DNA from 2 places in the Bacillus sp. ISL-75 genome. Region 1 is predicted to be linked to the other one. Evidence: predicted binding sites of a transcription regulator. Region 1 holds the regulator's gene; the other holds the start of a gene.
What was found. Region 1 encodes NrdR, which represses ribonucleotide reductase genes. Its sites were predicted from a motif close to AACACNATATATNGTGTT; they were not measured.

Region 1 (16,734 bases):
TTCGATCATTTTAAAAGAGAGTGATCGCCTGCAAACACTTATACAAGACCTGTTAGAGCTTTCAAAAATAGAGCAGCAAGGCTTCAGATTAAACATTCAAGAAATAGATTTGTATATGTTATTAAAAGAAGTAATCACGATTCTTACAGGAAAAGCAGAAGCAAAGAATATCAAACTTGAACTTTACAGCAAGCAAAATCAAGTGTTAATCAATGGCGATTCGGACCGTTTAAAACAAGTATTTATCAATTTAATCGGCAACGCAATTAACTATACCCAGCAAGAAGGGGAAGTAAAAATTATCCTTCTTGAACATGGTGAGAACGTACGGATCCATGTGAAAGACTCAGGGGTAGGAATTAGTAAAGAAGAGATTCCACGTATTTTTGAACGATTTTACCGTGTGGACCGTGCCAGAAGTCGTAACTCGGGTGGGACAGGCCTTGGATTAGCAATCGTAAAACACTTAATAGAAGCGCATCATGGTAACATTAGTGTCAGAAGTAATTTGGGTGAAGGAAGCGACTTTATTATTGAACTACATAAATATTCGATATGATTTTCGGAAGGTGGATATAAATGGAAAAAAAGAAACTTGTCCTGATTGACGGTAATAGTATTGCTTACCGAGCATTTTTTGCATTACCCCTGCTTAATAACGATAAAGGAATCCACACGAATGCGGTATATGGCTTTACGATGATGTTGATGAAAATTCTTGAAGATGAAAAGCCAACACATATACTTGTCGCATTTGATGCTGGAAAAACTACTTTTCGCCATAAAACCTTTAGTGAGTATAAAGGTGGAAGGCAAAAAACCCCACCCGAACTATCCGAACAATTTCCGTTTATCCGTGATCTTCTTGATGCTTATGGGATTTCCAGATATGAGCTTGAAAATTATGAGGCCGATGATATCATTGGTACCCTTTCATTAACTGCAGAAAAGGATGGGTACGAAGTAAAAGTGATTTCAGGAGACAAAGATTTAACCCAACTCTCTTCCGCCACTACAACCGTCGGAATTACTCGAAAGGGTATTACGGATATTGAAGAATATACCCCTGATCATGTAGCCGAAAAATATGGACTTACACCAGAACAAATCATTGATATGAAAGGGTTAATGGGGGACCCTTCCGATAATATTCCTGGTGTTCCTGGGGTAGGTGAGAAGACAGCGATCAAATTGTTGAAGGAGTTTTCAACCCTCGAAAATTTATTAAACTCAGTTGAACAAGTAACAGGGAATAAGCTGAAAGAGAAGCTAGAAGAATTTAAGAACCAAGCATTAATGAGTAAAGAACTTGCTACGATTGAAAGACAAGCACCTGTCGAAGTTGATTTAGAAAACGTCGCATACGAAGGCTTTACGCGCGAAAAATTAGTAGCCTTATTTAAAGAATTGGGCTTTCATTCATTATTGGGCAAGCTTGGAGAAGGTCCAGACACTATTGAAGAGCAGGAACTTGAAGATATTGATTTCCAAATTCCAACTGAAATAACAGAAGAACTGTTTGCAGACACTAATTATTTTTACGTTGAAATGCTGGATGATAATTATCATTATGCAGAGATTATTGGTTTCTCTCTTGTCAATGAAATAGGACATTTCTACTTGCCAACTGACCTGGCATTACATTCAGAAGCTTTTAAAAAATGGGCGGAAGATGAGAGTAAAAAGAAAACAGTTTATGATGCCAAGCGATCTGAAGTTTCATTAAGAAGACATGATATTCATCTAAAAGGGGCCAATTTTGATATTCTAATGGCTTCCTATATCATAAATCCTTCAGAAAACATTGAAGACCTCGCTGCAATAACGAAAAGATTCGATCTACATAATATTCAATCTGATGAATCGTTTTATGGGAAAGGGGCGAAACGAAAGGTCCCTGAAGTGTCTAAGCTCGCAGAACATCTAGTCCGGAAAAGCCTTGCAATGTCTGATATTAAAGAAAAACTAGAAGATGAATTAAGAAAAAATGAACAATATGAATTATTTACTGAGCTTGAAATGCCTTTATCGCTGATTTTGGCTGATATGGAATCGTGCGGGATCAAGGTGGAACAGGAACGCCTTCAGACAATGGGTAAGGAGCTAAATGATAGACTCGTCGAGATTGAAGAGAAGATTTGTGAATTAGCAGGTGAAAAGTTTAATATCAACTCACCGAAACAACTTGGTGTAATTTTATTTGAAAAATTAAACCTTCCTTCGTTTAAGAAAACGAAAACAGGTCATTCAACTTCAGCAGATGTATTGGAAAAATTAGCAGAAGACCATGAAATCATCGAGCATATTCTTCTATACAGACAATTAGGTAAGCTTCAATCCACCTATATAGAAGGATTACTAAAGGTTATTAATCCTAAAACGGGAAAAGTCCATACCAGGTATCAACAAACTTTAACTGCGACTGGCAGATTAAGTTCAATTGATCCTAATTTGCAAAATATACCGATTCGCCTTGAAGAGGGACGTAAAATCCGCCAAGCCTTTGTTCCATCAGAGGAAGGCTGGATCATTTTTGCAGCCGACTATTCGCAGATCGAACTGCGTGTTCTTGCTGATATTGCTGGTGATGAAAAGCTGATTCAGGCCTTCAAAGAGGATATGGATATTCATACAAAAACAGCAATGGAAGTTTTTCATGTCAATAAGGATGAGGTAACTTCCAATATGAGGCGTCAGGCCAAGGCTGTTAACTTTGGAATTGTTTATGGAATCAGTGATTATGGTCTGTCCCAATCCTTAGGAATTACAAGGAAAGAAGCTGGTCAATTCATTAATCGTTATCTAGATACCTATCCAGGTGTCAAAGAATACATGGATGATATTATTCACTCGGCAAAACAAAAAGGCTATGTCTCCACTTTGATGCAGCGAAGAAGATACCTTCCTGAAATTACAGCTCGTAATTTTAACATCAGAAGCTTTGCAGAAAGGACAGCCATGAATACTCCAATTCAGGGCAGTGCCGCTGATATCATAAAAAAAGCAATGATTGATATGGACGATGCTTTAAAGGACAAGGGTTTAAAGACGCGCCTCTTACTTCAAGTGCACGATGAATTGATATTTGAAGCACCTGAGGACGAATTGGAAATTTTAAAGAAGTTAGTCCCAGACGTGATGGAAAATGCCCTCGAATTGAAGGTGCCGTTGAAAGTTGACTATGCCTATGGACCAACATGGTTTGACGCCAAATAAAAGGGGGACCCCTCAGCAATGCCGGAGCTTCCAGAAGTAGAAACCGTAAGGAAAACGTTAAAAAAATTAGTTGTCAATAAAACCATCAAAGATATCTCCGTCTTTTGGCCAAAAATCATTAAAAGCCCACTTGAAGTGGAACAATTTGTCGATGCTTTAGCAGGGGAGACCATTGTTGATGTAGGCAGAAGAGGGAAATTTTTAATCATTTATACGGATCATTTCGCGTTAGTATCGCATTTGAGAATGGAAGGGAAGTACGGGCTTTATCCTAAGGAAGAACCCTATGATAAACATACACATGTACTCTTTCACTTTACAGATGGAACAGAATTAAGGTATAGGGACGTTCGGAAATTTGGAACGATGCACTTATACAAAAAAGGGGACGAATTCTTAACGGAACCGCTCATAGGGCTTGGTCCTGAACCTTTTTCAGAGGAATTTACGGTAGAGTACTTGACTAAGAAGGTTGAAAAAACGAATCGAAAAATTAAAACAGCCCTATTGGACCAAAAATTTTTTGTGGGGCTCGGTAATATCTATGTGGATGAGGCACTTTTTCGGGCAGGTATACACCCAGAACGTATTGCTAACACATTAAATAAAAATGAACTTGCCCTTCTTCACCGTGAAATTGTTGCGACCTTAAGCGAAGCCGTCAAAAAGGGCGGAAGTACGATCCGCTCATATGTTAACTCCCAAGGGGAAATAGGTATGTTTCAGCTTGAACTATACGCTTATGGTCGTAAAGGGGAAGAGTGTAAACGATGTGGAACACCTTTAGAAAAAACGACCGTAGGGGGCAGAGGGACCCATTACTGCCCGCATTGCCAAAAGATATAAGTGGGAAAAAAAGTAAAAAAAGTGAGAATTGAATAATATTAACCTTTGATAGGCTCCTGCCATATACTATCGTAATGATTTTGGAGGAAGGAGCCCTAGACATCATGGTTCAGTTGTTCTCACTTCTCATACTTGCTTTTGCTCTCAGCCTTGATAGCTTTAGCGTGGGTTTTACCTATGGACTAAGGAAAATGGTCATGCCGATCCGATCAGTGATTATTATTGCAAGTTGCTCGGCTATTTCTTTAATGATTGCCGTGTCAATTGGGCATGGACTTGAAAAAGTTCTATCTCCAAGTATTACGGCAAGCCTAGGGGGAATCATTCTAATTGCTCTTGGTGCATGGGTTTTGTTTCAATTTTTCAAACCAGAAAAAGAAAAAGACGTACTAGAACATGAAAAAACAATCGTAAATTTTGAAATTAAATCCCTAGGATTAGCCATCAACATCTTGAAAAAGCCGATGTCGGCTGACTTTGACCAATCGGGTACGATTACGGGGATCGAAGCTTTAATGTTAGGCTTTGCCTTGTCACTGGATGCCTTTGGAGCCGGGATTGGTGCAGCGATGCTTGGTTTCTCTCCCTTTTATTTAGCATTTACAGTCGCGATTATGAGCTCGTTATTTGTTCTATTAGGGATAAAAAGCGGAACTTTTTTTCATAAGTTTGATTGGATCCAAAAGTTCACGTTTTTGCCAGGGATTTTATTAATCATAATTGGAATATGGAAGTTATGAATCTAGAAAGGAAAAGACTATGTCATTAGTTATCGGTTTAACAGGCGGAATCGCCAGTGGAAAAAGCACAGTCTCAAACTTTTTCAAAGAAATGGATGTCACTGTAGTCGATGCTGATATAGAATCACGCCTAGCGGTAATGAAAGGTGAATCCGCTTATTTTAAGATTATTGAAGAGTTTGGCCGTGATATTTTATTGGAAGATGGTGAAATTGACAGGCAAAAGCTTGGCGCAATTATTTTCCATCACGCTGAAAAACGGCAAATTTTAAACGAAATCGTACACCCTGAGGTTAGAAAAAGAATGAGGGACCAAGTCGATCAGGCAATAAAAAACAGTGAAGAAGTGGTTGTTCTTGATATCCCTTTATTATTTGAAAGTAAACTTACGTATATGGTGGATAAAACGTTACTTGTTTATGTTGACGATGAAACACAATTAAAAAGATTAATCGAGAGAAATAATCTATCAGTTGAGGATGCCGAAGCAAGGATTCGTTCTCAGATGTCCCTGTCTGAAAAAATAAAGCTCGCAGATGCTGTAATTGATAATAATGGTTCGATCGCAGATACAAAAAAACAACTTCTTGAAATTTTAGCCCAGTTTGGCATCGATATAAATAATCTTAAGTAATGGGAGAGAAGGGCAACCTTCTCTTTTTTTCTGTTTCTAAGTTGCCTGAATTGTAAAACATTTTAAAAATCCGCAGATTATTCATCACAATTAAACCTAAATATGTTATACTAATTACAAGATATAAGTATTAAGTATGACATTAATACAAAAAGGGGATGTAAAATGAAGACGAGAGTTGCAATAAACGGATTTGGGAGAATTGGCAGGATGGTTTTTAGAAAAGCGATCCTTGAAAATAAGCTTGAGGTTGTTGCCATAAATGCAAGTTATCCAGCGGAAACATTAGCACATTTACTTAAATATGATACAAATCATGGACCATTTCAGGGAGAAGTTATCCCATTAGATGATGAGTTAATCGTCAATGGCAAAAGAATTAAACTATTAAGCAGTCGTAATCCAGAGGAGCTTCCCTGGAGAGAGTTTGGTATTGATATTGTTATAGAGGCGACAGGAAAGTTTAATGCTCGTGAAGCGGCGGCACTGCACTTAGAAGCAGGAGCCAGGAAAGTGATCTTAACTGCACCAGGGAAAAATGAGGATGTTACAATTGTAATGGGTGTTAATGAAGAAATGCTTGATATCGGTCATCATGACATTATCTCAAATGCATCATGTACCACCAACTGCCTTGCACCTGTTGCAAAGGTGTTAGATGAAAAATTTGGCATTGAAAGCGGATTAATGACAACGATTCATGCCTATACAAATGATCAAAAAAATATCGATAACCCTCATAAAGATTTACGAAGGGCTCGTGCATGTGGACAATCTATCATTCCAACAACAACAGGAGCGGCCAAGGCAATTTCACTTGTGTTACCGCACTTAAAAGGTAAATTACATGGGATGTCACTTCGTGTGCCAACACCAAACGTTTCACTTGTTGACTTAGTAGTTGATCTTAATCAAGATGTGACCCTTGATGATGTCAATAACGCATTTATTGAAGCGGCAAATGGCCCATTAAAAGGCATTTTGGATTTGACGATGGAACCATTAGTATCCGTTGACTTTAATACCAATGAACATTCTGCCATCATTGATGGTCTTTCCACAATGGTGATGGGAACAAGAAAAGTAAAGGTTTTAGCATGGTATGATAATGAGTGGGGGTATTCTTCACGTGTCGTGGATCTCACCATGTATGTTGCAGAGGAAATAGCAAAATCATCACAAATAAAGGTCGGATAAAATGCTGTCGATAGACAGCATTTTTTTTGCCTTGCTTGAGCCATTTGGGTGTTTTTTGCATAAAATAGCTTTGATTTAGTGTGTTATTATTGAATGAAAAATGGAACACGCCCGTTAACCTTGTTACAAAATAAACATATAAAGTTTTTTATATTGATAGGTTGCAAAAAAAATATAAACAAAGTATACTAGTCATCGTGAACTTCTTGAAATTAGGTAGCTATTAATTACTTAAAGGGTTAGGACCTCTCTGGACTAACTTTCCCCCGTGGTAGTTACTCGGATACCGTCAATAACAGGATTTCAAGAAAGAACATAAAAGGTTAGAGGGGGAAAAATGAATATGGAAACAATGGGACGTCACGTAATCTCTGAGCTTTGGGGATGCGACTTTGAAAAATTAAATGATATGAATTTTATTGAAACAACTTTTGTTGAAGCAGCTCTTAGATCAGGTGCGGAAATCCGTGAAGTAGCATTTCATAAATTTGCCCCACAAGGTGTAAGTGGTGTGGTTATTATTTCTGAATCACATCTTACCATTCACAGCTTCCCCGAACATGGATATGCCAGCATAGATGTATACACTTGCGGAGATTTGAATCCTAATGTTGCGGCCGATTATATTGCTGAGGCATTAAATGCACAAACACGTGAAAATATTGAAATTCCGCGTGGCATGGGTCCTGTTCATGTTAAACAGGCAAAGGTTTTATAATCACTATAAAAATAATTAACGTAGAGGTGTATTTATACATACACCTCTTTTTATATTTTCTAGACTAATGTTGTACAATAAGAACAAAGCTACATCATGGGAGGAATAGTATGGCTATGTTAGGTAACCTATTTGTTCGTTTTAAAAAGCAAATTGAGACTTCAGATCAGATTAAGGATGATTCCTTAAAAACGCATTATTATAAGGCGATGTTTAATCAATTATTTGCATCTGTTGAAAAGTTATTCCATGAAGATGCTGATTGCCGGGTCACCACGGTTTCTAAAGAACATGGAGAAATTGCTGTTGAAATCAGTAAACCCATCCCCTGCTTTCTAATTGTTACAATTGTGGGAGTAAAGCCAATGGAAACAGCGGTAGACTTTAATATTTCATCTGAAAAATTTTCCTTACTCGGCACCTATCCCGATTTAAAAAAGCGGATTAATTCTTACTACGAGCGGATTAATCAATTACATACCTTTATAGGAATAAAAAACTCCTAGTACTACTACTTGTATAAAGATAGTCTTTTTTATAAGATGAAAGTAAGCGTTTTTGTTCGGGAGTAAAGTGTAGATTTGGAGTTGATTACAATGAAATGCCCATCTTGTCAAAATTATGGTACACGCGTCCTCGACTCTCGCCCAGTTGATGAAGGTCGAGCAACACGGAGACGACGCGAATGTGAAGAATGTGGGTATCGTTTTACTACGTTTGAGAAGATTGAAGAGATCCCGCTGATTGTAGTCAAGAAAGAAGGGACCCGAGAAGAGTTTAGCCGTGATAAAATATTACGTGGCTTGATTAAGGCATGTGAGAAGCGGCCGGTAGCCTTAAAGGAATTAGAAGATATAACGCATGGTGTTGAAAAGGATTTGCGGAGTCAGGGTATTTCTGAAATAAAAAGTGAAGCAATCGGTGAAATGGTCATGGACAGGCTGGCACATGTGGACGAAGTCGCCTATGTTCGGTTTGCATCCGTTTACCGTCAGTTTAAAGATATTAATGTTTTTATTGATGAATTAAAAGAATTAATCAAAAAAGAAAAATCTTAAGAGCTAAAGAGTTTTTGGCTCTTTTTGATTTTATAACAAGAAAGGTTGGAGTGATATGGCGCAGCATTGGCAGGAAATTCTCCCTATCGACCGTTATATAGTTGCGGCTGATGGGCTGCTGCATGAGTATGACCGTAAAGTGCTGACGTTTTTATATCAGCCCTTGATTGGGTCAACTTGCTTTAGTTTGTATATGACGCTCTGGGCGGAGTTAGAGGAAAATCGGCTCTGGTCTGAGTCTTCCACTCATCATTTATTGATGAATCTCTTAGAGATGAACTTAAAGGATATTTACGAAGCCAGATTGAAGCTAGAAGGAATTGGTTTATTAAAGACGCGTGTCAAAACAGATGAAGGGGGACGGTCCTTCATCTATGAACTGCATCCACCTTTAAGTCCTGAGCAATTCTTTTTAGATGGGATGCTAAATATTTATCTTTATCGAAAAATTGGAAAAAACCATTTCTCCCGTCTGAAGCGCTTTTTTAGTGATCAACAAAAGCCCAGTGAAGACGAGTATATAGATGTTACAAGAGCCTTTCAGGACGTGTTTGCATCAGGAGCCCCTGGCAGTATGCAATATATTCAAGCCCTTTCCGAAGAATTACAAGAGGAAGAAAATCAACAGTTTATCGGTCGAAATGAGCCGAGTCCGATCCAAATTGGTGTGGACACGTTTGATTTTGATTTGTTAACAGCAGGGCTGAATGAATCACTTGTTCCCAAAAAAGCGCTAACACCAAAAGTAAAAAGTGTAATTAGTAATCTTGCATTTCTGTACCAAATTGATGCAATCGAAATGAAAAATTTCATCTTGGGTGCTATTAACGAGCATGAAGAAATTGATATTGAGGACTTGAGAAAGGGGGCTCGTGATTGGTATCAATTTGTCAATTACGATCAACTTCCGAGTCTTATTAACCGAACACAACCAATTGTTCATCAAACTCAAATAACCGAACCTAAAACACAGGAAGAAAAGTTAATTCGCTCGTATGAGACGACCCCGCCACTCATCGTTTTTAAAGAAATCTCGGGCGGTGTTGAACCTTCGAATGCCAATTTGAAAACCTTAGAAGAGATCATGATTAAATATAAACTTCCCCCAGGTGTGGTAAATGTCCTAATTGAAGTGGTTATGAGAAAAACGGACATGAAATTTACAAAGGGGTTTGTCGAGTCAATCGCTAGTCATTGGGCAAGGAAACAAGTGAAAACGGTGAAGGAAGCGATGGAGCTCGCGAAGAATGAGGAACACAAGGTAACAGAAAGCAAAAAAACTACAAGATCGACTAATAAAAAACCAATTCGGACAGAGTTAATTCCTGACTGGTTTGATGAAAGTACGAAAGATGCGGGCAAAGATCCCGCGCAAGGAAATAACAGTGAAGTTGAAGCGAAAAAGCGTGCAATTGAAGAAAAGTTAAAAGCGTTTCGCAAATAGGGGGTGACCAAAATTGGAAAAAATCAATCGGACATTGAAAAAATTAGCTTCTAATGAAAACTTTCAAAAACGATACGAACAACAACGCAGGCAAGTCCTTGAAAATCCGGATATTCAAGCCTTTTTAGCACAACATCAAAATGAGATTGATCAATCTATGATTGATAAAAGCATGAGTAAACTGTACGAGTATACGAACCAAAGCAAGGAATGCCACAAATGTGAAAGTCTGGATAGCTGCATCAATTTCATGAAGGGATATCACCCAGATTTGGTATTATCCCGAAACTCCATTGATGTTGTTTATAAACGCTGTCCTCAAAAAATCATGGCAGATGAAAAAAAGAAAAATGAAAAACTAATCAAAAGTCTATATGTGCCAAGAGACATACTTAAGGCCACCTTTGAAGACTTTGAAGGAGACTCAGGCAGGCTTGATGCAGGAGATAAGGCCGCAACCTTTTTAATGAATTATGAGGCAGGTAAAAAACCAAAGGGTCTCTATCTTTACGGGAAATTCGGTGTCGGGAAGTCCTATTTATTAGGGGCAATCGCCAATGAATTGGCAAAAAAACAGATTTCTTCGATGATTGTCTATGTCCCTGAACTATTAAGGGAAATGAAAAGCTCGATTGCGGATTCGACTTTGAATGAAAAAATTGAAGCATTAAAAAGAGAACCGATTCTAATGCTTGATGATATTGGTGCAGAAGCTGTCTCGAGTTGGACAAGGGATGAAGTTTTAGGTCCAATTTTGCAGTTCCGTATGCTTGAAAGCCTGCCGACATTTTTCACCTCAAACTTTAATTTTGGGGAGCTGGAACATCATTTAACCTACAGCCAGCGGGGCGAAGAAGAGAAGATGAAAGCACGACGAATTATGGAGAGAATTCGCTCCCTGAGTGTGCCAGTGATGGTCGATGGTCCAAACAGACGGTAATAAAACGGGTTTTCCGGATTGCTGAAACAGGTCAGCAGTCTTTTTTTTGCTAATAAGAAAGTATAAACTTTCGGTGCGAAAGTTCATACTTTCTTATTTCGCATAAGTGCAACTACGACTCTGTCTTCGCCTAACGGCTCGCCAATCGTCGAGTTTTCTTTATATTTTTTTCTGTAAATAACAAAAGCAACTGTCAGCTAACTTCTATTTTAGCCAAGTCCCCCATATATATTAACAAAGATTGGCTTAAAGGGGGGATTTGGTTGGCGGAAATCATCTTCCAAAGCAAGCTGGATGCTCAAAAGTTTTATTACCACTTGCTGGAGTACTTACCAAATAATTATGATAAAGAAACTATTCTTCTAATAGAAGATCAACATATAGTAAAATTTTTAGGTAGCTTCTTATCCATTGAAATTTCTACTATGGTTAAAAATGCATTTTACGAATTTATTACGAACATAAAACGTGACGATTGGTTCAGGGAAATATTAAAAAACCGTTATTTTTATGAGGATCTAGAAGAACAACAACAAATAATGGAAATTATCTATTCCATTCTTGAAGGTCAAAGAGAAGATCTGATTGTCTTTTTGAAGGATTCAAATGAAGAGCCTAATATTAGAGCAGCCATCGAGTATATCTTTCAGGATGATATTTCTTTTTCGTTTGACTCCTTCCATAAATTTCGTTTGCGGCCATACCTCCAGTTACTGGAAGGTTATGTTGAGATTGCCATTGATGAATATAAAATGGAGCAGGAGTATCAAATGTTTGTGCAAATGCTCAGGGACTTTTTACTGAACAGGGAACCAAAAATGGACGTTCTTCATTTATTGTTTGACGAGGAAATTACTTTTTATAACGACCAGTTTGTAGAGATGAAAAGAGCTGAATTAATTAGATTGATTGACCGAAAGTTACTTGTTAATCATCCTGTTTATGTCGATTCTGCTTCCATTGCACCACTTTTATCGCTTGCGCCTACAACTATTTTTCTGTATACAAAAGACCCAGAAGAACCCTTAGTTCGCACAATCAAAAACATCTTTGAAGAAAGAGTAACTGTGAAATCGTTTGCGTCCCTCCGTGAAGTTAAAAAATGGGCGGCAGATAATAATTCTTCGGAGAACCATGCTTGAGATACAGGAATTTTTGTAATAATTTGTTTTTGTAGGTTGATGTCCCTTGATTTTTAGGGAATTAGTCATTATAATAACGTACATAGAATATTCATAGCAAAAGTAATGATAAGGATAACAGTATTTTTTACGGTTTCTAGAGAGGGAGGACAGGGCTGAAAGCCTCCTAACACGAAAATAATACTTACCACCTTTAAACTTCAGCAGTGAACACTTCATGTTTCCATGAAGTCAGTAATTGTTGACGGCCACAGCCGTTAACTGACCAAAGTCATTTTCAATGTGTGTCATTCGAAAATGAAAAATTGGGTGGAACCACGTGTTTATCAAAACTCGTCCCTATTCCAGGGACGGGTTTTTTTATTTTTCAAAAGCGAATTTTCTGGGTAAAAATGACCCGAAGACGCTTCATTACAAAGGAGGAATTACCATGTCAGACGTTGTTAAGATTTCGTTTCCAGATGGGGCAGTAAAGGAGTTCCCACGTGGAACAACAACGGAAGATATCGCCGCTTCCATCAGCCCCGGCCTAAAGAAAAAAGCGATTGCCGGTAAATGGAACGGTCAACTTTATGATCTTCGCCGTCCAATTAATGAAGACGGTTCAATAGAAATCGTCGTCCCTGATTCCGTAGACGCATTAGAGGTTTTACGGCACAGTACAGCACACTTAATGGCACAGGCTGTTAAAAGGCTTTATCCTGGGGTGAATTTAGGAGTAGGTCCTGTTATTGAGGGTGGTTTTTATTATGATATGGACCTTGAGGAATCATTAACTCCAGAAGATCTGCCAAGGATTGAAAAAGAAATGGCGAAAATCGTCAATGAAAATATTGAAATTGTTCGCAAGGAAGTAAGCCGTGCGGATGCTGTTCAGCTATTTAAAGAAGCGGGTGACCCTTACAAGCTGGAACTAATCGAGGCGATTCCTGATGAGGAAACAGTGACAATCTATGAGCAAGGTGACTTTTTTGACCTTTGCCGTGGTGTCCATGTTCCATCGACAGGAAAAATTAAAGAATTTAAATTGTTAAGCATTGCGGGTGCATACTGGCGCGGTGACAGCAAAAATAAAATGTTACAGCGTATTTACGGAACAGCCTTTTTTAAGAAAGAGGATTTAGCTGAGCATCTTCGCTTGCTTGAAGAAGCGAAAGAACGTGACCACCGTAAAATTGGAAAAGAGTTAAACCTTTTCACTAGTAACCAATTGGTAGGACAGGGATTACCGTTATGGCTTCCGAAAGGCGCAACAATTCGTCGTGTGGTTGAACGTTATATTGTTGATAAAGAACAACGTCTGGGTTATGACCATGTGTACACTCCGGTCATGGGCAGTGTTGATTTATATAAGACTTCAGGTCACTGGGATCATTACCAGGAAGATATGTTCCCGATCATGGAAATGGACAATGAACAATTGGTTCTTCGTCCAATGAACTGTCCACATCATATGATGGTGTACAAGAACAGCATTCACAGCTATCGTGAACTTCCAATCCGAATTGCCGAACTTGGAACAATGCATCGCTATGAAATGTCTGGTGCCCTTTCAGGACTACAGCGTGTTCGTGGAATGACTTTAAATGATGCACATATTTTTGTTCGTCCTGACCAAATTAAAGATGAATTCAAACGGGTTGTTAACCTAATCTTAGCGGTCTATAAAGACTTTGATATTAATGACTATTCCTTCCGTTTATCTTACCGTGACCCGCAAGATACTGAAAAGTATTTTGACGATGACGCGATGTGGGAAAAAGCACAATCGATGCTGAAGGATGCCATGGATGATCTTGGTCTTAACTACTATGAGGCAGAAGGAGAAGCAGCATTCTACGGTCCTAAGCTTGACGTTCAAGTTAAGACAGCTCTAGGGAAAGAAGAAACACTTTCCACTGTTCAATTAGACTTCTTATTACCGGAACGTTTTGATTTAACATATGTTGGTGAGGACGGCAAGCAGCATCGTCCAGTTGTTATCCACCGTGGCGTTGTGTCAACAATGGAACGATTTGTTGCCTTCTTAATTGAAGAATACAAAGGCGCTTTCCCTACTTGGCTGGCTCCAGTACAGGTACAGGTTATTCCAGTATCTCCTGGTGCACATTATGATTATGCTAAGCAAGTACAGGAGCAACTTCAAAATGAAGGATTACGTGTCGAATTGGATGGCCGTGATGAAAAAATCGGCTATAAAATTCGCGAAGCTCAAATGCAAAAAATACCATATATGCTGGTTGTTGGTGATAAAGAAGTCGAAGACCAAGCTGTCAATGTCCGTAAATATGGTGAACAAAACTCAGAAACAAAGCCATTTTCAGAGTTTTTAGCAGCAATCGTTGCTGAAGTGAAAAGAGGATAATTTTTATTCGGAAGAGGGAGCAATCTCTCTTTCTTTTTTAAAAATAAAAAAATATATTGAATAATTTTCAGTTTCTTGCTAAAATAAATTTCGTTGTCAAAGGAAATAGTTTGTTTGACATTCGTCTTTGCTTATGTTATATTAACTAAGGTGAAAAATTGAATACTTGTTTTTGGGAAAAGAAGAAGCACCCGCTTCTCACCTGATTGACGCAATTGGCAGTTGGCAGGTTTACGTGAACTTTTTGGTTTTATTACTTATGTTCTGTAAAGTGTGGGTGCATTCATCCGCACTTTTTTGTTTGTTCACTTAATAGCGCTGCTAAAAAGCTTTACTACCTGTTGATTCAATAGGGTGTCAGACGTTTAGGTTGAAAAGGGTTCCTTATGATTTTCTTGACCAAAACGTTGTATTCGTGATAAAACCTTGGAGGTGGCTAATTATTAGCAAAGACATGTTGTTAAATGAGGGCATTCGCGCTCGCGAAATCCGCCTAATTGATCAAAATGGCGAACAGTTAGGGATTAAAACCAAAACTGAAGCCTTAGAGATTGCCGGAAGAGTGAATCTTGATTTGGTACTAGTAGCACCAAATGCAAAGCCTCCAGTCGGCAGAATTATGGACTATGGCAAGTTTAAATTCGAGCAGCAAAAGAAAGACAAAGAAGCTCGTAAGAACCAAAAGATCATTACTACTAAAGAAGTCCGTCTCAGCCCAACGATTGATGAGCATGACTTTAATACAAAGTTACGTAATGCGATTAAGTTCTTGGAAAAAGGCGACAAGGTAAAAGCTTCAATCCGTTTCAAGGGCCGGGCGATTACCCATAAAGAAATTGGTCAACGCGTGTTAGACCGTTTTTCAGAGGCGTGCAAGGAAGTTGCAACGATCGAGTCTCATCCTAAAATGGATGGCCGGAGCATGTTCCTGGTTTTAGCACCTAAAATCGAAAAGTAATAAGGAGGATATCCCAAATGCCAAAAATGAAAACTCACCGTGGCGCTGCAAAGCGTTTCAAGAAAACTGGTTCAGGTCAACTTAAACGTGACCACGCTTATACAAGCCACTTATTTGCTAACAAATCTACAAAAGCAAAGCGTAAGCTTCGCAAAGCATCCCTTGTTTCTAAAGGTGATTTCAAACGCATTCGTCAAATGTTAACTTACATGAAGTAAAAAATTTAAGTGATCGATTTATATATTGGAGGGAAATTACATGCCACGTGTAAAAGGCGGTACAGTTACGCGCAAGCGTCGTAAAAAAGTTCTTAAATTAGCAAAAGGTTATTACGGTTCCAAACATACATTATATAAAGTTGCTAACCAACAGGTTATGAAATCATTAATGTATGCTTTCCGCGATCGTCGTCAGAAAAAACGCGACTTCCGCAAATTATGGATTACTCGTATCAATGCAGCAGCTCGTATCAACGGTCTTTCATACAGCCGTTTAATGCATGGCTTAAAGCTTGCTGGTATCGAAGTAAACCGCAAGATGCTTGCTGAATTAGCAGTAAGCGATGCAAACGCATTTGCTGAATTAGCAAACGTTGCAAAACTACAACAAAACAAGTAATAAGAAAAGCTCCAGCGCCCCTAGGCGCTGGAGCTAGACAGATAAAAGCCATTCTCTTTGATGAGGATGGCTTTTTCTATAAGGGGGATATCGTATATGAAAATATGGTTATTGGCCTATCTAATCATGAATATTGCCGGGCTCGTAATTATGTGGGAGGATAAGAAGCGGGCTAAAAAGCATGAGTACCGAATCCGAGAGAGGACCTTGTGGCTGGTGGCATTATTTGGAGGCGCTGTCGGTGCAACGGCAGGTATGCAGCTTTATCGACATAAAACGAAGCATACATCGTTTAAAATTGGTTTTCCTGTCCTAGCAGTAATCGAATTCGTTCTTTTAATAAAGTTTCTACTATAAAAAGCCGCATGAATGGCGGCTATTCCTGTAAAAATTCCTTCACCGGACTTTTCCAATGGATTTCGGCATTTGGATAGTAATCAAGGATTTTTTTATCGATATAAAAAAAGTCATCCTTAACTAGACCTTTTAACGAGACTGCATTTTCAGGCCAGATGATGATCGAGACGACGTCAAAGGTGTTGTCAACGGGACCCATGTATTTCTCACCACCAAACATAGCACCTTTATAGGTAAGTAAGAAATTCTTTCTGACATCCTTATCATCGATTAATAAAAAACGTTTATGTTTACGGGCAGCTTTTAGTTTTCGGTTCGATGTAAAAAGGGATTTTAACGCATATCTAAATAAGAAGAATAGGATAAACAACAATACGAAGCGCAGCAACCAAATCATGGCTAAGCCTCCTGCATCTTTTTCCTAATAATACGAAACAGCCCGAAAAAAGTTTCAATCATTTCTCAGTTTGATATAATTTTTCCATAAGGAGTGATGGAAGT
Region 2 (16,734 bases), on a different contig from region 1:
TTTTCATCTGCTTCTGGGTGCTGATCCAAGTATTCTTTCACAATATCCGCTTTAACTTCGATAAATTTACCGAGGCGTCCGCTACGGAAATAAGAGAATGAGAAATAAGGCTCAAGTCCGGTGGAGACACCAACCATTGTTCCTGTGGATCCAGTTGGTGCCACAGTTAGTAAATGGGAATTTCTAATTCCGCTTTCTAAAATAGATTGGCGGACATCTTCAGGCATTTTTTTCATAAACCCTGTATTTATGAAGGCCTGTCTTAATCGATTGGTTTCTGATGTTGTTTCACCAGTTAAGAATGGGAAACTTCCCTTCTCTTTTGCCAATTCAATTGATGTTCTGTATGCAGTAGTTGCAATTATTTCAAATACTTGATCAACGAGTTCGTTTCCTTCTGGTGATCCATACTTCGTTTCACAATAAATCAGCATGTCATGTAAGCCCATGACTCCAAGCCCTACACGTCGTTCACCAAGGGCCTGTTTTTTATTTTCTTCTAGGAAGTATGGGGTTGCGTTAATGACATTATCCTGCATCCGTACGCCCACAGCTACTGTTTTCTTAAGCTTTTCAAAATCAACAGTTTTTGTGTCCTTATCAGCCATCTCAGCGAGATTGACTGCAGCAAGATTACAGACGGAAAATGGTGCAAGAGGCTGCTCTCCACATGGATTTGTTGCAACAACTTGTTGTCCATATGCTTTTGCATTGGTCATGTCGTTTGCGTTATCGATAAAAAATATTCCCGGTTCAGCTGAGTAGGTCGCGCAAATATTGATTAGGTTCCAAAGTTCTTTTGCTTTGAACTTTTTGTACACTCGTACTTTATGCCCTTGTTTTTCCCACTCGCGAACGTCACCAACTTTATGCCATTCTTGGTTGTAAATCTCCATTTCCTCTTGATCATATTGTTCAACATACGGGAAGCGGAGTTCGTAGTCACTATCGGTTTCTACAGCATCCATAAATTCCTTTGTTAAACAGACAGAGATGTTCGCACCTGTAAGGAACTCTGAATTGTGGACAGTGTAATTACCGCCAGTTAATAATTTCTCTTCTGCATCTGCTATGATGTTTTCATCAAATCCACCGAACCCAGGAATGTTTTTATAATTTACAATTCCTTGGTACATTGCTGTTTCTCTTAGAGTTAGAGGGGTGAACTTTAACTTATCTTTAGCAAGTTTTTTAATCGTTTCATCATTTGTATTTTCAATCAAGAATCGTAAAATTCTAGGATTTTGCATCTTAGAAATAATAAATTCAATAATGTCTGGATGCCAATCTGCCAACATGATCATCTGAGCTCCGCGTCTTGATCCGCCTTGCTCAACCAAATGAGTCAATTTCGCAATATCATCCAGCCATGAAACCGATCCAGATGATTTACCATTGACGCCTCTAGCCAGTGTATTTCTCGGTCTCAGCGTCGAGCCATTTGTTCCAACACCGCCGCCTCGGCTCATAATCTCCATTACCTGCTTACGATGATCAGAGATACCTTCACGTGAGTCAGGAACAAACGGCATCACATAGCAATTAAAGTATGTTACATCAGTATCTGCCCCAGCACCGTAAAGAACGCGACCCGCTGGAATGAAGTTCATGTTAACAAGCTCTTGATAAAACCTTTCAGTCCATTCTCTTCGCTTCTCTTCCGTCTTTTCAACAGAAGCAAGACCAGTAGCATTACGCTTCGCAATTTGCTCATAGAAGAGCTCCAAAGGCTTCTCAATTACATCTAAGGATCTGACTATCACACCAGTACTAGCTTCCTCAGGATCATCGAGTACTCCCCTGAATTCCTCTTCGACTAAAACTTTCGCTTTTTTCTTTTCCCAGTCTATTTCCATAATATAGCCAAGACCACGAGCTGGAAATTTCGGATCTTCTTTAATAGTTAAAACAACAAAGTCGCCGTTTGTAAGAGTAATTTTTGCAGTATCTTTAAAGGTATAGCGGTCCAACATGACCAAACGAGAAACACCCTTGTGAGTTATTTTCATATCTGGGGTAACTGGATGCACCTGGGGGAATAATTGAATATCCTCATTCAACCTTTCAAAATCAATATTCATTGTTTGTCTAAAAACTACAGACATTAGAACAACTCCTTCTTAAATAAAAATCCACCTATTGTGCTAAATCTAGCAGGTTTACGCTATATCTAGTTGGTTTGTATTTTTAGGTTATCATAGCCCACCTGAATAAATCAACTAAATATCAATATATAGTACCGAAAATATTTTCGACACCACTATATATTGTATGTCAAGCAAACTATAATTATTTTGTCAAACTTAAAAAATAATAGAATTAAAAGTAATCAATAGCTTTTAATAGATTTTCGTCAGAAAACAGGAAAATTCAACAAATTTCGCGGTTTGCTTCTTTACATTAATCGTTAAGGCAACAAAAAAAGACGGCGAATTCGCCGTTTCTAATTATCTTTTATAATTCCATTCATCACTTTCATAGCGATCTTTTGCAATCTTTTCAACATAAGCTAGTTCTTCCTCGGTTAATTGATAAGTTTCAAGCTCAATATTTAGACCCTCAGCAAAGCCTTTATAAAAAGCTTCCTTTGCTTCCTCAAGTGAAATTCTTCTTGGACTAATGTTGTTGATAGCAACCGCTTTATCCTTAAATGCTTTTCTCATACGTTCCTTAACTCTCTCACTTGGATATTTAAATAAACTAAATAGCTTATCTTCATCTAAATCTAACAGAATGGAGCCGTGCTGTAGAATTACACCCTTTTGTCTCGTTTGTGCACTGCCGGCAACCTTCCTGCCTTCCACCACAAGCTCATACCAGCTTGGAGCATCAAAGCATACTGCAGAGCGAGGGTTTTTCAATGCATCCCGTTCTTCTGCTGTTTTTGGAACAGCAAAATATGCCTCAAGTCCTAGCTGGTGAAAACCTTTTAAAATTCCTTCAGAAATTACTCGGTATGCCTCTGTAACAGAATTAGGCATTTCTGGATGTTCTTCAGAAACGATGACACTATAGGTAAGTTCATGCTCATGCAGAACGCCACGTCCTCCTGTAGGTCTTCTTACGAAACCTAATTGGTGTGCCTTAACTGCTTCCATATCAATTTCTTTCTCTACTTTTTGAAAATATCCTACTGATAGCGTTGCCGGATCCCAGCCATAGAAACGAATCACTGGAGGAAATTTCCCTTCACTATGCCAATCAAGTAACGCTTCATCTAAAGCCATATTAAAAGATGGTGAACTATTTCCAGTATCAATAAAACGCCAAACTTCTTTTTTCATTCTAAAACCTCATTTTTTTATAATTATATCGTATTTAAGTCTACCAAAATCTGATATAGATTCAAAATAAGATGTTTCTGCTATAATTATTTAGGCAATATCAAAAGATTTTTTTGCATTCATCTTTATCTTTATCGGATTGACTTATATAATAAATACTAGTGCAGGAAAGCTTGAAAGGAGCAAAAAGAAATTGAGTTCACTTTATCCATTATTAATCATCATTGTAGCAGTTATCATTTATTCCGTTTTTACATTTTTCTATCAGAAAAGAATTGTTAAAACGGTAACAGAAGAAGACTTCCGTGCGGGGTACAGAAAGGCACAACTAATAGATGTTCGTGAAGCAAACGAATTCGAAGGCGGCCATATTTTAGGAGCACGTAATATCCCAATGTCGCAAATGAAAATGCGTATGAAAGAAATTCGTTCTGATATGCCAGTATATTTGTATTGCCAGAGTGGAATGCGCAGTGCACGTGCAGCCCAATTCTTACACCGAAAAGGCTATCGAGACCTTACTCAGCTACAAGGCGGGTTCAAAAAATGGTCAGGTAAAGTAAAAACTAAGAAATAAGAAATCATTAAAGGTTCCGGATTCGGAGCCTTTTTAATTTCAAAAACTGCTACAGAACAAAAGGCGCAAGCGCCCGTTTAGCTGTGTATGGACTGGAGCGCTCCAACTGAGATAAAGGAAACACGGAGAGCGTTAGCGCATTCGTGCTTGACTTATCGTAGGGCGGAGAGTGAAGTCCACTAGCAGCTGGGCGCTGGAGCTGGATTCAGAGAACTATTTTAAGTTGTCCACAATAAATAATTTTATAATCTCCTATCCAACAAGATAAAAGGTCAGATTATTTTTCGAATCTGACCTTTCCATTTATTAAGCTTCTTGGTATTTCAAAACTGGTTTACGGGCTGCTTTTGTTTCGTCCATCCGGCCGACCACTGTTGTATGTGGTGCTTCTTGAACGATTTCTGGATTTTCTTCCACTTCTTTAGCAATTTGGATCATAATATCGATGAACGAATCCAGTGTCTCTTTTGATTCGGTCTCAGTCGGTTCAATCATAATACACTCTTCCACATTTAATGGGAAGTAAATGGTTGGTGGGTGGTAGCCAAAATCAAGCAGACGTTTCGCAATATCCAATGTACGAACGCCTAATTTTTTCTGACGTCTTCCACTGAGTACAAATTCATGCTTACAATGTCTATCAAATGGTAGATCATAATATTCAGCAAGTCTTCTCATCATGTAGTTCGCATTTAATACAGCGTACTCTGTTACCGCTTTTAAGCCATCTGGTCCCATCGAGCGGATGTATGTGTAAGCACGAACATTGATTCCGAAGTTTCCGTAATATGGCTTCACACGGCCGATTGATTGCGGGCGGTCATAATCAAGGACATATTCTTCGCCTTGCTTTGTGATAATCGGCTTCGGTAAGAACGGGATAAGGTCTGCCTTCACCCCGACAGGACCGGAACCAGGGCCACCGCCTCCGTGTGGGCCAGTGAATGTTTTATGAAGATTTAAGTGAACAACATCAAATCCCATATCTCCAGGTCTTGCTTTTGAAAGAACGGCATTTAAGTTTGCTCCATCATAATAAAGCTTGCCACCGGCTTCATGGACAATTTCAGCCAATTCAAGAATGTTTTCTTCAAATAGTCCAAGCGTATTCGGGTTGGTTAACATTAATGCAGCAGTATCTTCGCCAACAACCCTTCTTAAATCTTCAAGGTCAACAAGACCATGTTCATTTGATTTAACGGTAATTGTTTCTAGACCAGCAATCGTAGCGGAAGCTGGGTTCGTACCATGAGCAGAATCAGGGACGATTACTTTTGTACGGTTCATATCACCGTTAGCCTCATGATAAGCACGGATCATCATTAAACCTGTCCATTCCCCATGAGCCCCTGCCGCAGGTTGCAAGGTCACTTCATCCATACCTGTTATTTCGATTAAATGCTCCTGCAAATCGTATAAAAGTTCAAGAGCACCTTGAACAGAGCTTTCATCTTGCAGCGGATGTACATGTGCAAATCCGTTAAAACGCGCTACATTTTCGTTGATTTTCGGATTATATTTCATCGTACACGAGCCTAGTGGATAGAATCCTGAATCGACGCCATGATTTCTCCTCGAAAGGGCAGTGTAGTGGCGCATAATATCAAGCTCCGAAACTTCAGGAAGTTCAGGCTCTTCTGTACGAAGGTAACCATCAGGAAGGAGACCGCTGAGATCTAGTTCCGGTATATCCATTTCCGGCAGGCTGTAGCCGATGCGGCCTGGTGTACTAAGTTCAAAAATGAGTGCCTGGTCTTGATTATGCATGGAAATCCCCCAATTCTTTCACTAGAGTATCAATTTCTTCCTTCGATCTTTGTTCTGTTACAGCAATCAGCATATGGTTAGCCAGTTCTGAATAATCACGCCCTAAATCATAGCCCCCGATTATTCCTTTTTGTAAAAGGTTTTGGTTGATTTCTTTTACAGGCTTAGTTAATTTCACAACGAATTCATTGAAGGAATGGCCATCATAAACAACTTCAAAGCCAGCTTCCTTAAAAGCATTTTTCGCATAATGAGCTTTTTGCAAGTTGGCCGCAGCCATTTCCCTGACACCCTTTTTACCAAGTGCGGTCATCGCTACAGATGCAGCGAGGGCATTTAATGCCTGATTGGAGCAAATATTTGATGTAGCTTTATCACGTCGGATATGCTGTTCACGAGCTTGCAGTGTTAAGACAAAACCGCGGCGTCCTTGGTCATCCGTTGTCTGTCCAACAAGACGGCCTGGAACTTTCCGCATTAACTTAGTAGTGACAGCAAAATATCCGCAGTGCGGTCCGCCAAAGGCAGTTGGGATCCCAAACGGCTGCGCATCACCAATAACGATGTCAGCACCAAATTTACCTGGAGGTGTTAATACCCCAAGGGACAGTGGGTTACTTGAAACTACAAACATGGACTTATTTGCATGAATGATTTCCTCAAGCTCTTTTAACGGCTCGACTCGCCCAAAGAAGTTTGGATATTGGACGATAACGGCTGCAACATCTTCATTAACTAGTCCTTTTAATGCGTCTAGATCTGTTACACCATCTTTGACTGGTACTTCAATCACATTGAGGTACTGACCCTTTGCATAAGTTTTAAGAACATCACGTGATTCTGGATGTACCGCACTGGATACAACTATTGTTTTTCGTTTGGTATGGCCTGCACTAAGCATCGCTGCTTCAGCAAGTGCAGTTCCGCCATCATACATCGATGAGTTGGCAACATCCATTCCCGTTAACTCACAAATCATTGTTTGGAATTCAAAGATAGCTTGAAGTTCACCTTGTGAAATTTCTGGTTGATAAGGTGTATAAGCTGTATAAAATTCTGATCTAGAAATAACATGGTCGACAATTACAGGCATGTAATGGTCATAAACACCTGCACCTATAAAAGATACGTTTCTTTTCAGGTCAGCGTTCCGACTAGCCATCTTAAAAAGCTCTTTCATTAAGTCCGTTTCAGACTTGGCCGCTTTTATATTGTACTCACCCTTAAATCTTACTTTCTCAGGGATATCGCTAAACAGTTCATCAATAGAGGAAACACCAATTGCCTCAAGCATAGTCTTCTTATCTTGTTCAGTCATAGGTAAATAGCGATGTTTCATAAACCTAACTCCCTTCTCTTATTTCTTTTCTTTTTTATAAAAAGGTGTTGGAACTACAGTAGCTTTTAAACGTTTGCCGCGAATTTCAACTTCAACTTCGGATTCAAGACCCGTAAATTCTGCATTGATTAGGGCAAGACCTATATTCCTTTTTAACGTTGGTGATTGCGTTCCAGTTGTAACCTCACCAATTAACTGATCACCTTTATAAACAGGGTAGCCATGACGTGGAATCCCGCGATCAATCATTTCGATTCCTACCAATTTTCTTGTTAAGCCCTTTTCTTTTTGTTGGATTAACGCTTGTTTCCCGATAAAGTCATCTTCTTTGTTTAATTTCACAGCGAAACCAATTCCAGCTTCTAGTGGTGAAATTTCTGGAGATAGTTCTTGACCATAAAGTGCTAAAACTGCTTCAAAGCGAAGTGTGTCGCGTGACCCTAATCCACATGGGATTACTCCATCTTCTTTACCTGCAGTTAAAATGTCTCTCCAAAGGTCCACAACATCTTCTGCATCGCAATATACTTCAAAGCCATCTTCACCAGTATACCCAGTTCTTGATACAAGTGCCTTTTTCCCATTTAGGATTACATCTTGTTGGAATTTGAAAAAGCCAATTTGGCTTAAATCATTATCTCCCGCAAGCTTTTGCAATACTTTTTCCGCAAGTGGTCCCTGGATAGCCAGCTGTGCTGTTTTTTCCGATAAGTTTTCTAAAGAGACATCACCAGTTAAATGGTCTTCAAGCCATTTGTAATCTTTTTCAATATTTGATGCGTTTACTACTAAAAGGTAATGATTGTCTTCGATCTTATATACAAGCAGATCATCAACAGTACCGCCATTTTCATAACACATGGCGGTGTACTGGGCACCTCCATTTTTTACTTTTGATATGTCATTAGTCATCATTTTTTGTAAAAACGCTAAGCTATTAGTGCCTTTTACTTCTATTTCACCCATATGGGAAACATCAAATAAACCTGCACTAGAGCGAACAGCTTCATGCTCTTCTTTAATGCTAGAGAATTGAACCGGCAGTGCCCAACCTCCAAAATCAATGGTTTTTCCACCCCATTCTTTATACACATCAAAAAGTGGAGTTCGTTTTAATTCAGACATTCTTAATCCCCCTTCAATCTTTGGCGCAAATTATTCATTAGATAATATAAAAAAGGACAGAAACCTCCTATGAAACGTAAGAAGGTCTCTGTCCTTGCACCTGAAAGTTTACCTAAAAAGGCTTTCCCCTTTGGTGGCTGCTTAAAGCTAGCAGCGCTCTCCAGAGCTGCGTCCTACAAGAGTTCTTTTGCCTGAGAGATTCACATTTCTGCTTGCTCCTTCGGCGCTACATAAGTAGTCTCTCCCCTTGTTATCATTCGCATTATAATATTATCTAAACTGGTCATACTAATTATACTTATAAAATAAATTACCTTATTAAAATATTTAAAACATTCAAAGCTAATATCATCCTACCATTAAAATAATACATTGAGCAATAACTTTATTAGAAAAGCAAAAAGCTGGAAATTGAACAAAAAGGAGTTGGAACCATGTCGATCGAAATTGAATTTGATTCCTCCTGGAAGGATGATTTTTTACATAGAATTGAAAACGATGGTCCATGGGGGAATTGGGAACTTTTTAAACTAGCAATTGGAGTTGAAAAACATCTCGTCATTCCAGATTTCAAGGGTTTATTAGCACCTAGCCATTTACCCAATCTAACCCCACTTCCTCACCAGCTTGAAACAGCAAAACAAGTAATTGAAAACATGAATGGGAAAGCCATCCTTGCCGATGAAGTAGGACTCGGAAAAACGATTGAGGCCGGGCTGATTCTAAAAGAATATATGATTCGTGGATTGGTGAAAAAGGTATTGATTCTTGTCCCTGCATCCTTAGTTACTCAATGGTCGATGGAGTTGAATAGCAAATTTTTCATTCCAGCCATTTCACAAAGGAAAAGCTATGTGTGGGAACAGTGTGATGTTGTCGTTTCGTCAATTGATACGGCCAAACGAAATCCTCATCGAGATATAATTTTTAAGCAGGACTATGACCTTATTATCATCGATGAAGCCCATAAACTTAAAAATAACAAAACAAAAAATTACGAATTTGTCCAAAATCTGAAAAAGAAATTTTGTTTACTATTGACGGCAACGCCCATTCAAAACCGTATCGAGGAAATTTTTAATCTGGTTTCATTATTAAAACCAGGACATTTAGGCAGCGAAACAGCATTCTTTGAAAAATACAAACGAGATGCACGTTCATTAAATGATGATGAGCATTTAAAAGAATTAGTAAACAAGGTTATGATTCGGAACCGGCGGGCAGATACAGGCATTGAGTGGACGAAAAGGCATGTGGAAACCATTCCGATTGAATGCACTCAAGAGGAGAAAGATCTTTATGAGTCAATTACTGAATTAAAAAATGAGGGGAATTGGGCACAGGCAAGTTCATTCTCCGTAATGACATTACAGCGTGAGGCATGCAGCAGTAGAGAAGCAGTTTTTTATACATTAAAAAATATGCTGCAAAAAAAGGAAAATCCAACCCCAGCTTTCGAAGAACAAATTCAGTATTTAATAACAAAAGTCGAAGCTGTCCAGAAGAATTCAAAAGCCGAAAAAGCATTAGAATTAATTCAAAAAGTAAATGATAAAGTGATTATTTTTACAGAATACCGAGCAACACAAATGTACCTCCAATGGTATTTAAAACAGCATGGAATTTCATCTGTCCCTTTTCGGGGCGGCTTTAAGCGGGGAAAAAAGGACTGGATGAGAGAATTATTCCAAAAGCACGCTCAAGTCCTTATTGCAACTGAAGCAGGCGGTGAAGGAATTAACCTTCAGTTTTGTAATCATATAATTAACTTTGATTTGCCATGGAATCCAATGAGGCTCGAACAACGAATTGGTCGTATCCATCGTCTGGGCCAGGAAAAGGATGTCATGATTTATAATTTTGCGATAAAAAATACTGTCGAAGAACATATTTTGAAGCTTCTTTATGAGAAAATACATTTATTTGAAAAAGTAATTGGTGAACTTGACGATATATTAACAAAGTTGGAATTTGGCAATATAGAAGACCATTTAATCGATATTTTTGGACAATCCTCATCCGAAGGCGAAATGCGAATTAAAATGGAAAATTTATCATCAATGATTGAATTTGCTCAGGACATGAAGAAGGGAGATTCCCATGCAGCAGCAGGAAATTCATAACTTTTTATTGAACTATTTTCAGGCTAATGACTGTGCAATTGTGGCGAATAGCCCAGGCTATTTGACTGTTCAGTTAACAGTTGAACTTGATAAGGAATTAATGAATCGGCCTTTTTACTGGCACTATTTAGAAAAAACGGGTGGAATTCCAAACCCGATGAAGTTAACATTTATTACGAACCAAGATGCCGCTCCTGAAAATATAAAGGGGGAAATCATTCATTTTGGTTCACCTCGGCTACATCAAATTTTTACTTCGACGAAAAATTTAGCCAGCTATATCCGACTTTATGAAAATCATCGGAATCAAAACAAGCAAACTCCTTTACTACCATGGCTTTGTATGAATGTTAAGATCTCCTATCAATGTGACCGTAAGCGGGATATTTTCAAATCAATCGGCTTACAACTCATTAACGGAAAAATGGTTGAAGATTTCCATGACAGACTGCTTGAAATACCGTTAACACCAAAAATACCTGATTACTCCTTTACTTTGTCACCTTTAGTGAAACCTCAAAGCGGGATGATGAGAGTTGAAACCTATCTTACATCCATCATTGAGAAGGATGACCACTCTTGGGCAATAGACGCGCGAGAACGTTGGGATAAAGATTTACACCTCTTGAATCATTTTTACGAGGATGTTGAAGATGAAAATGAAAACTTTGAAACCGAAAAAATGGCACTAAAGGAACAGTACGAACCAAAAATCTCCATATCCTTCATCAATGGCGGCCTATTTTATCTCACTGAAAAAGCAATATAAGAGACAGGGTGTCAGGCACCATGTGAAATTTTCACATGGTGCCTGACACCCTTAAAAAATATTTTTGAAAATAAAGAAGGATAAGGAGGAACCTTGTCGAATATTATCCAAAGAAAAATGAAAAGGCGGTGGTACTTATTGTTAGCGAGATAGAAATTTTAGCAAATCGAATCATTACAGATGCTGCACGAAACCAGGCAACAGATATTCACATTATCCCAAGGAAGAGGGACACACTCGTCCAAATCCGATTAACCAACAAGTTAATTCCTCGACTATCCCTTCCAAGAGATGAATGCGACAGATTAATCTCACATTTTAAATTCACAGCCAATATGGACATTGGAGAAAGAAGACGACCACAAAGTGGATCCATTTTTTGTGAAGTTGACGGAAATTTAATGGGGCTCAGGCTTTCCACACTCCCTTCTAATAATAGAGAGAGCCTTGTCATCCGGCTATTACCACAGCAAGAACAAATACCTTTTCACCAACTTTCACTCTTCCCAGCAATGACCCGAAAACTACTTGCCCTTCTCAAACACGCTCATGGATTAATAATTTTTACCGGGCCGACGGGCAGCGGAAAAACGACTACTCTCTATTCCCTTTTAAATGAAACCGCCCACTTATTTCATCGTAATGTCATTACACTCGAAGATCCCATTGAAAAAAACTATGACTCAGTCCTGCAGATCCAAGTCAATGAAAAAGCAGGCGTCACCTATGCAGCCGGACTAAAGGCAATTCTTCGTCATGATCCTGACATAATAATGGTCGGTGAAATTAGAGATGCTGAGACGGCAAAGATTGCGGTAAGGGCTGCATTAACAGGCCATCTAGTGCTTTCCACGATGCATACCCGTGATGCGAAGGGAGCGGTTTATCGCCTGCGTGAGTTTGGTGTGAATTGGTTAGAGGTCGAGCAGACACTTATTGCCATTACTGCCCAAAGGTTGGTTGAACTTACCTGCCCTTTTTGCAAAGGAGAGTGTTCACCTATTTGTTATTCCTATGGCAGATGGAAACGCGCCAGTGTATTTGAACTTTTATCCGGACGAAATTTACACGCAGTAATGAAAGCTGCTCAAGGAGAAAAAATAGAAATTCGTTACCGAATGATAAAAGATGTAATTAATAAGGGCATTGCCCTTGGATATATTCAAGAATCTGAATATGAACGATTGGTATATAACGATGAAACGGTCTAAATGGTCAGTCAATGAACAAGCAAATTTCCTGAGAAGAACCGGTGAACTATTGGCAAGGGGGTATCCAATTGCTCTAGCAATTGAATCCATAGCATTACAATTACCGTCAAAACGAAAGGAGGATTTAAATGGATGCTTAGAAGAGTTGAAAAAGGGTTTACCGTTTCATGATGCATTAAATAATCTTGGTTTCAACAAAGACTTAGTCGGTTATGTCTATTTTGCGGAGCAGCATGGCAGCTTTGCTGATGCTCTGTTAGAAGGAAGTGATCTTGCCCTATTAAAAGATAAAGACGTACACAAGTTGCTCAAGTTGCTTCAGTATCCAATGGTGCTTTTAGTTATTACAGGTTTTCTATTTATTTTTATAGAAAATACATTGCTGCCAAGGTTCACCACCCTTTTTTCATCACTTGGTCTGGAAGCAAATTTTTTCACAAATGTCATTTATGCTTTTGATCAATACTTCCCAACTGTTATCGGTACCCTGCTTCTGATCCTAATTATGGGAGCCGCTTATTATCTTCTCTTTTTTAGAAAACTCTCCGTCCTCAAACAAAGGTCACAACTTGTTCGAATACCTTTTGTTGGCAGGATCCTCAAATTGCTGTTTACCCACTACTTTTCCATTCAACTTAGCTTTCTCTTATCAGGTGGATTATCAGTTTCCGAAGCCTTACAACTATTTGAACAGAATCTCAGGCATCCTTTTTACAGTCACTTAGCTAAAACGATTAAAACAAAGCTAATTACCGGAGAAAAGTTGGAGACAATTTTAGCGTCTCTGTCGTTTTTCGAAAAAGAATTTCCGATGATTGTAAAACACGGCCAAGAGAATGGAAAATTGGAGCAGGAGTTATTATTTTTCAGTAAGCATTGTGTCACTAACATGGAGGAAATGATAGAAAAACGGTTAACAACCATCCAGCCAATTCTTTACATTTTTATTGGATTCATGGTGGTTTCGATGTATTTAGCGATTCTTTTACCCATGTTTCATTTACTAGACGGCATTTAAAAAAATGGAGGTTAATAAAAATGATGAAAAATGAAAAAGGTTTCACTTTAATTGAAATGATGATCGTCATGCTCGTAATTTCGGTCTTGTTAATTATCACAATTCCAAACGTTGCCAAACATAATTCTAACATCAACAATAAAGGCTGTGATGCCTATGTTAAAATGGTCCAGGCACAAGTTCAGGCTTATGAAATGGATAAGAATAAAGTACCAACTATTGCGGAACTAAAAGCAGAAGGATATATAAAGGGGGACGCTAAAGGTTGTCCAAACGGAAAGACAGTTGAAATAGACTCTGAAGGTACTGTAACAGCTGTTGCATCAGTAACCACTCCATAATGAATACGCATCAAAAAGGCTTCACTTTAATTGAGTCCTTGTTAGTTCTCTCCATCTTCATGATCATCTCCTCAATTACAGTTTTCTCCTTAAAACCACAGCACTCAGTAATGGAGGATGAGGCCTTTTTAATCCAATTAAAAGCCGACCTATATTATGCTCAACAATATGCTATCTCCCATCAGGATGAAGTATCCATTGTTTTTGTTCCAGACCAATATAGGTATTATCTGTCTTTGTGGCCGGAACCAACGCCGATCGTCAATCGAAATTACAGTACAAATATTTATCTCAAAGAAGGTTCTCTCCCCTTATATTTGAAATTCCTAAGCGACGGAAATGTAAACCAGTTTGGAAACTTTTTTATTCAAACAAAAAATAAAACATATGTTATTACCTTTTTAATTGGAAAGGGTCGGTTCTATGTTAAGGAGTACTAGAGGATTTTTTTTGCTTGAACTGCTACTTTCTTTATCTGCCTGGTTAATGCTTAGCTTATTTTTACTGCCTTTATTAATCGAACTAAGAGAACAATCACGACAATTGGAATGGGAGAGCAAGGCGAGGCAGCTGATGTATGAGGAACTACAGACCAAATTAATCAGTAATAAAACATTTTCAAATTACACTTCCATTTTGAATGGAGTTGAATTCAAAATCAAATGGAAAGACACCGGAGCAGCTGACCAAAAGGAGGTGTGTGTAAGAATTGAAAAAAATTCATTACAGCCTGAAACCGAAATTTGTGGGCCCCTTGAATGAAAATGGATTTACGCTCATCGAGGTACTAATTGCTTTTTCAATTTTTACGACGATTATTTTCTTTATGACACCTGTTTTTCAAATTATCCTGACTAATAAGGACACTGAGGCATCGTTACAGGCAATGGAATGGGAAATTTTTTCGAGCCAAATCAAAAAAGAAATAAGGCTGTCCACTCGTGCCGAAGTGATTTCCGGAAGGTTAATTCTAACGAAGGATACTGAAACCATTCAATATGAAAAGTACGGTACTAATCTTAGGAGACGTGTGAATTCAACTGGTCACGAAATAATCCTCCAAAATGTTTCACAATATTCGTTCACCATTTTAAACAATACAGTCAAAACCATCGTAACGGATCTACGGGGAAAAGAATACTCATTTACAGCTTTTCCATTAGTAAATTCGGGGCCAGTCCCATGAAAAATAATGAAAAAGGCTTCACTTACCCACTTACCTTGTGCCTAATCATCCTTTTTTTATTATTTTTCTCGGTACGTATTGAACAATTGTTATCCGAAAGAAAAATGGCACATGAAACGGCTATCATCCTCCAAGAGGAGTACTATTTTCTATCGTCGATAAAAAAAGTGGAAGTAATATTTCAAAAGAGTGGGATCTTACCTGTCAAAGGAACAATTAGTTTTGTTAACGGCACCATGGATTACCAAGCTGAAACTCCTACTGGATATGTCCAAAAAGTCAATTTTATTCTTCACCTCCATGCTGTTGCCAAATCAGTCATTGGACGGGGCTATTTTGATACAAGGACAAAAAGATTAAGTAAATGGGTCGAATTAAAATGAAGAAATATGGACATACTTGTTTATGAAAATTAAAGGCAGGTGTGTCCATGAAAACAAACGACTATGTGAAATATATGACCCAAACCATCGTGAAATACGCAGACCAACCGAAGGATGAACGAAAACGAATTCGTACAGCTCGTAAAGAAACAAAAGCTTCTTTTTGGTATCGCTGGTTCGGAATTCTACCCTACATCGTTTATTTTGAAGTCAAAAAAAGACGAAAATTGTAACGAGAGGATGCTGGGTCTGCTTCGTTATTTTTCCAAAATATCTATATTTCTGCTATTGACAAGAGATTATAAATGAATTTTGGCTATTTTTTTATTATATTGTTACAATATAAAGTCGCAAATTGTGAACATTTTCTAAACTTATAGTGTTAACATTGTTAACCTCATTCCCATGTTACAATGGCTGTATTATAATGGAATAAATTATGGGGGTCCGAGGTGAACAGTGATGGAACAAACATTAAAAATAACAAACGTTTTGTCAGATCCAACACGGTACTATATTTATCAATACATTACAAAACGTCATCAAGAAGTAACCGTTCAAGAGGTGGCGGAAAATTTTAATATTCATCCGAATGTAGCAAGATTGCATTTATCAAAGCTTGAAGATGTAAATATGTTAGCATCTGAAACCAAGAAAACAGGTAAAGGTGGCAGACCAAGTAGATTATATCGTTTATCTGACGATGTAATCCAGCTGCATTTCCCGTTTCGCGACTACATGCTTTTATCCAAAGTCGCACTCCAAACAATGATTTCGCTTGGAGAAGCAGGAAAGCAAGCCCTTTATCTAACCGGAACACATTTTGGCACAGAAGTGATTGAACAAGAAAAGGCAAAAAGAGCATTTGGTGAGGAATTAGAATTTGAGCAAAAGCTAACAATATTAAAAAGCGCTGCAACGCTTGCAGGTTTTTATCCAGAATTTGAAGCAAACGGTGAAAAAACAAAAATCTTTTTCCAAATTTTCAATTGTCCATTTAAAGAAGTGGCTGAAGAACATTCGGAAACAGTATGCAGTATGCACCATGAATTTCTAAAAGGAATGTTTGGAGCACTATTTGAATCCGTTGAGTTGATTGAAAAAGAAAATATTATTTCTGGCTGCGAAACTTGTTCATATCAAGCGCTGGTTACAAACTAATTCGAAACCATTATTTACATTATGCCTCCTTTTCCTTATAATATTGTAATGATGGTATCGTAGGGTAAAAGGAGGGGGATACATATGGATCGCATGTTCAGAGTTTGTGGTTTCTGGACGGGCATTTTTACAGTTATGTTTTATCTAGGTGATATGGATAAAACGGCAATGCTATTCTTAGCCCAAACAGGTTTTTTCGTTCTGCTTAGCTATCTTAAATTATCCGAGCGCATGTATTTGTGGGTATTCGGAGCATATTTAACAGTTTTCTTCGCAGGTTTCACTTATTGGACTACGTTCATGATGGTGCCTGGTGCAGGTCATTGAGAAACAATTAGAAAAAACGTCGGAATACTACCGGCGTTTTTTCTTTATTCAACGAAAACGTCATTTTCATTTAACTTAAACCCTTTTTGCTGGATAACCACATGAAAATAGGTGCTTATTCCG

Region 2: a site for NrdR is predicted at 2,257-2,274, ahead of J7E63_RS06355 (vitamin B12-dependent ribonucleotide reductase). Genes of this name have one in related genera too.

The regions. Positions count from the first base shown of each region.
Region 1 covers NZ_JAGGQX010000019.1:47,725-64,458, forward strand. The annotation lists gene pnpS (two-component system histidine kinase PnpS) at 1-559, shown strand, start outside; gene polA (DNA polymerase I) at 580-3,216, shown strand; gene mutM (DNA-formamidopyrimidine glycosylase) at 3,235-4,062, shown strand; gene ytaF (sporulation membrane protein YtaF) at 4,167-4,802, shown strand; gene coaE (dephospho-CoA kinase) at 4,822-5,436, shown strand; gene J7E63_RS08490 (glyceraldehyde-3-phosphate dehydrogenase) at 5,602-6,633, shown strand; gene speD (adenosylmethionine decarboxylase) at 6,977-7,351, shown strand; gene J7E63_RS08500 (hypothetical protein) at 7,462-7,857, shown strand; gene nrdR (transcriptional regulator NrdR) at 7,948-8,409, shown strand; gene J7E63_RS08510 (replication initiation and membrane attachment family protein) at 8,465-9,853, shown strand; gene dnaI (primosomal protein DnaI) at 9,867-10,793, shown strand; gene ytxC (sporulation protein YtxC) at 11,057-11,935, shown strand; T-box leader at 12,032-12,279, shown strand; gene thrS (threonine--tRNA ligase) at 12,366-14,300, shown strand; ribosomal protein L20 leader region at 14,474-14,605, shown strand; gene infC (translation initiation factor IF-3) at 14,740-15,258, shown strand; gene rpmI (50S ribosomal protein L35) at 15,276-15,476, shown strand; gene rplT (50S ribosomal protein L20) at 15,517-15,876, shown strand; gene J7E63_RS08545 (DUF1294 domain-containing protein) at 15,973-16,233, shown strand; gene J7E63_RS08550 (sigma-w pathway protein ysdB) at 16,253-16,630, opposite strand.
Region 2 covers NZ_JAGGQX010000014.1:34,256-50,989, reverse strand. The annotation lists gene J7E63_RS06355 (vitamin B12-dependent ribonucleotide reductase) at 1-2,105, opposite strand, end outside; gene J7E63_RS06350 (lipoate--protein ligase family protein) at 2,448-3,284, opposite strand; gene J7E63_RS06345 (rhodanese-like domain-containing protein) at 3,478-3,861, shown strand; gene gcvPB (aminomethyl-transferring glycine dehydrogenase subunit GcvPB) at 4,168-5,628, opposite strand; gene gcvPA (aminomethyl-transferring glycine dehydrogenase subunit GcvPA) at 5,621-6,967, opposite strand; gene gcvT (glycine cleavage system aminomethyltransferase GcvT) at 6,986-8,092, opposite strand; glycine riboswitch at 8,179-8,258, opposite strand; glycine riboswitch at 8,262-8,349, opposite strand; gene J7E63_RS06325 (DEAD/DEAH box helicase) at 8,527-10,215, shown strand; gene J7E63_RS06320 (YqhG family protein) at 10,193-10,984, shown strand; gene comGA (competence type IV pilus ATPase ComGA) at 11,113-12,195, shown strand; gene comGB (competence type IV pilus assembly protein ComGB) at 12,161-13,213, shown strand; gene comGC (competence type IV pilus major pilin ComGC) at 13,234-13,554, shown strand; gene comGD (competence type IV pilus minor pilin ComGD) at 13,554-13,994, shown strand; gene J7E63_RS06295 (hypothetical protein) at 14,005-14,316, shown strand; gene comGF (competence type IV pilus minor pilin ComGF) at 14,264-14,740, shown strand; gene comGG (competence type IV pilus minor pilin ComGG) at 14,737-15,123, shown strand; gene J7E63_RS06280 (YqzE family protein) at 15,171-15,356, shown strand; gene J7E63_RS06275 (helix-turn-helix transcriptional regulator) at 15,586-16,284, shown strand; gene J7E63_RS06270 (DUF2626 domain-containing protein) at 16,369-16,611, shown strand; gene J7E63_RS06265 (class I SAM-dependent methyltransferase) at 16,656-16,734, opposite strand, start outside.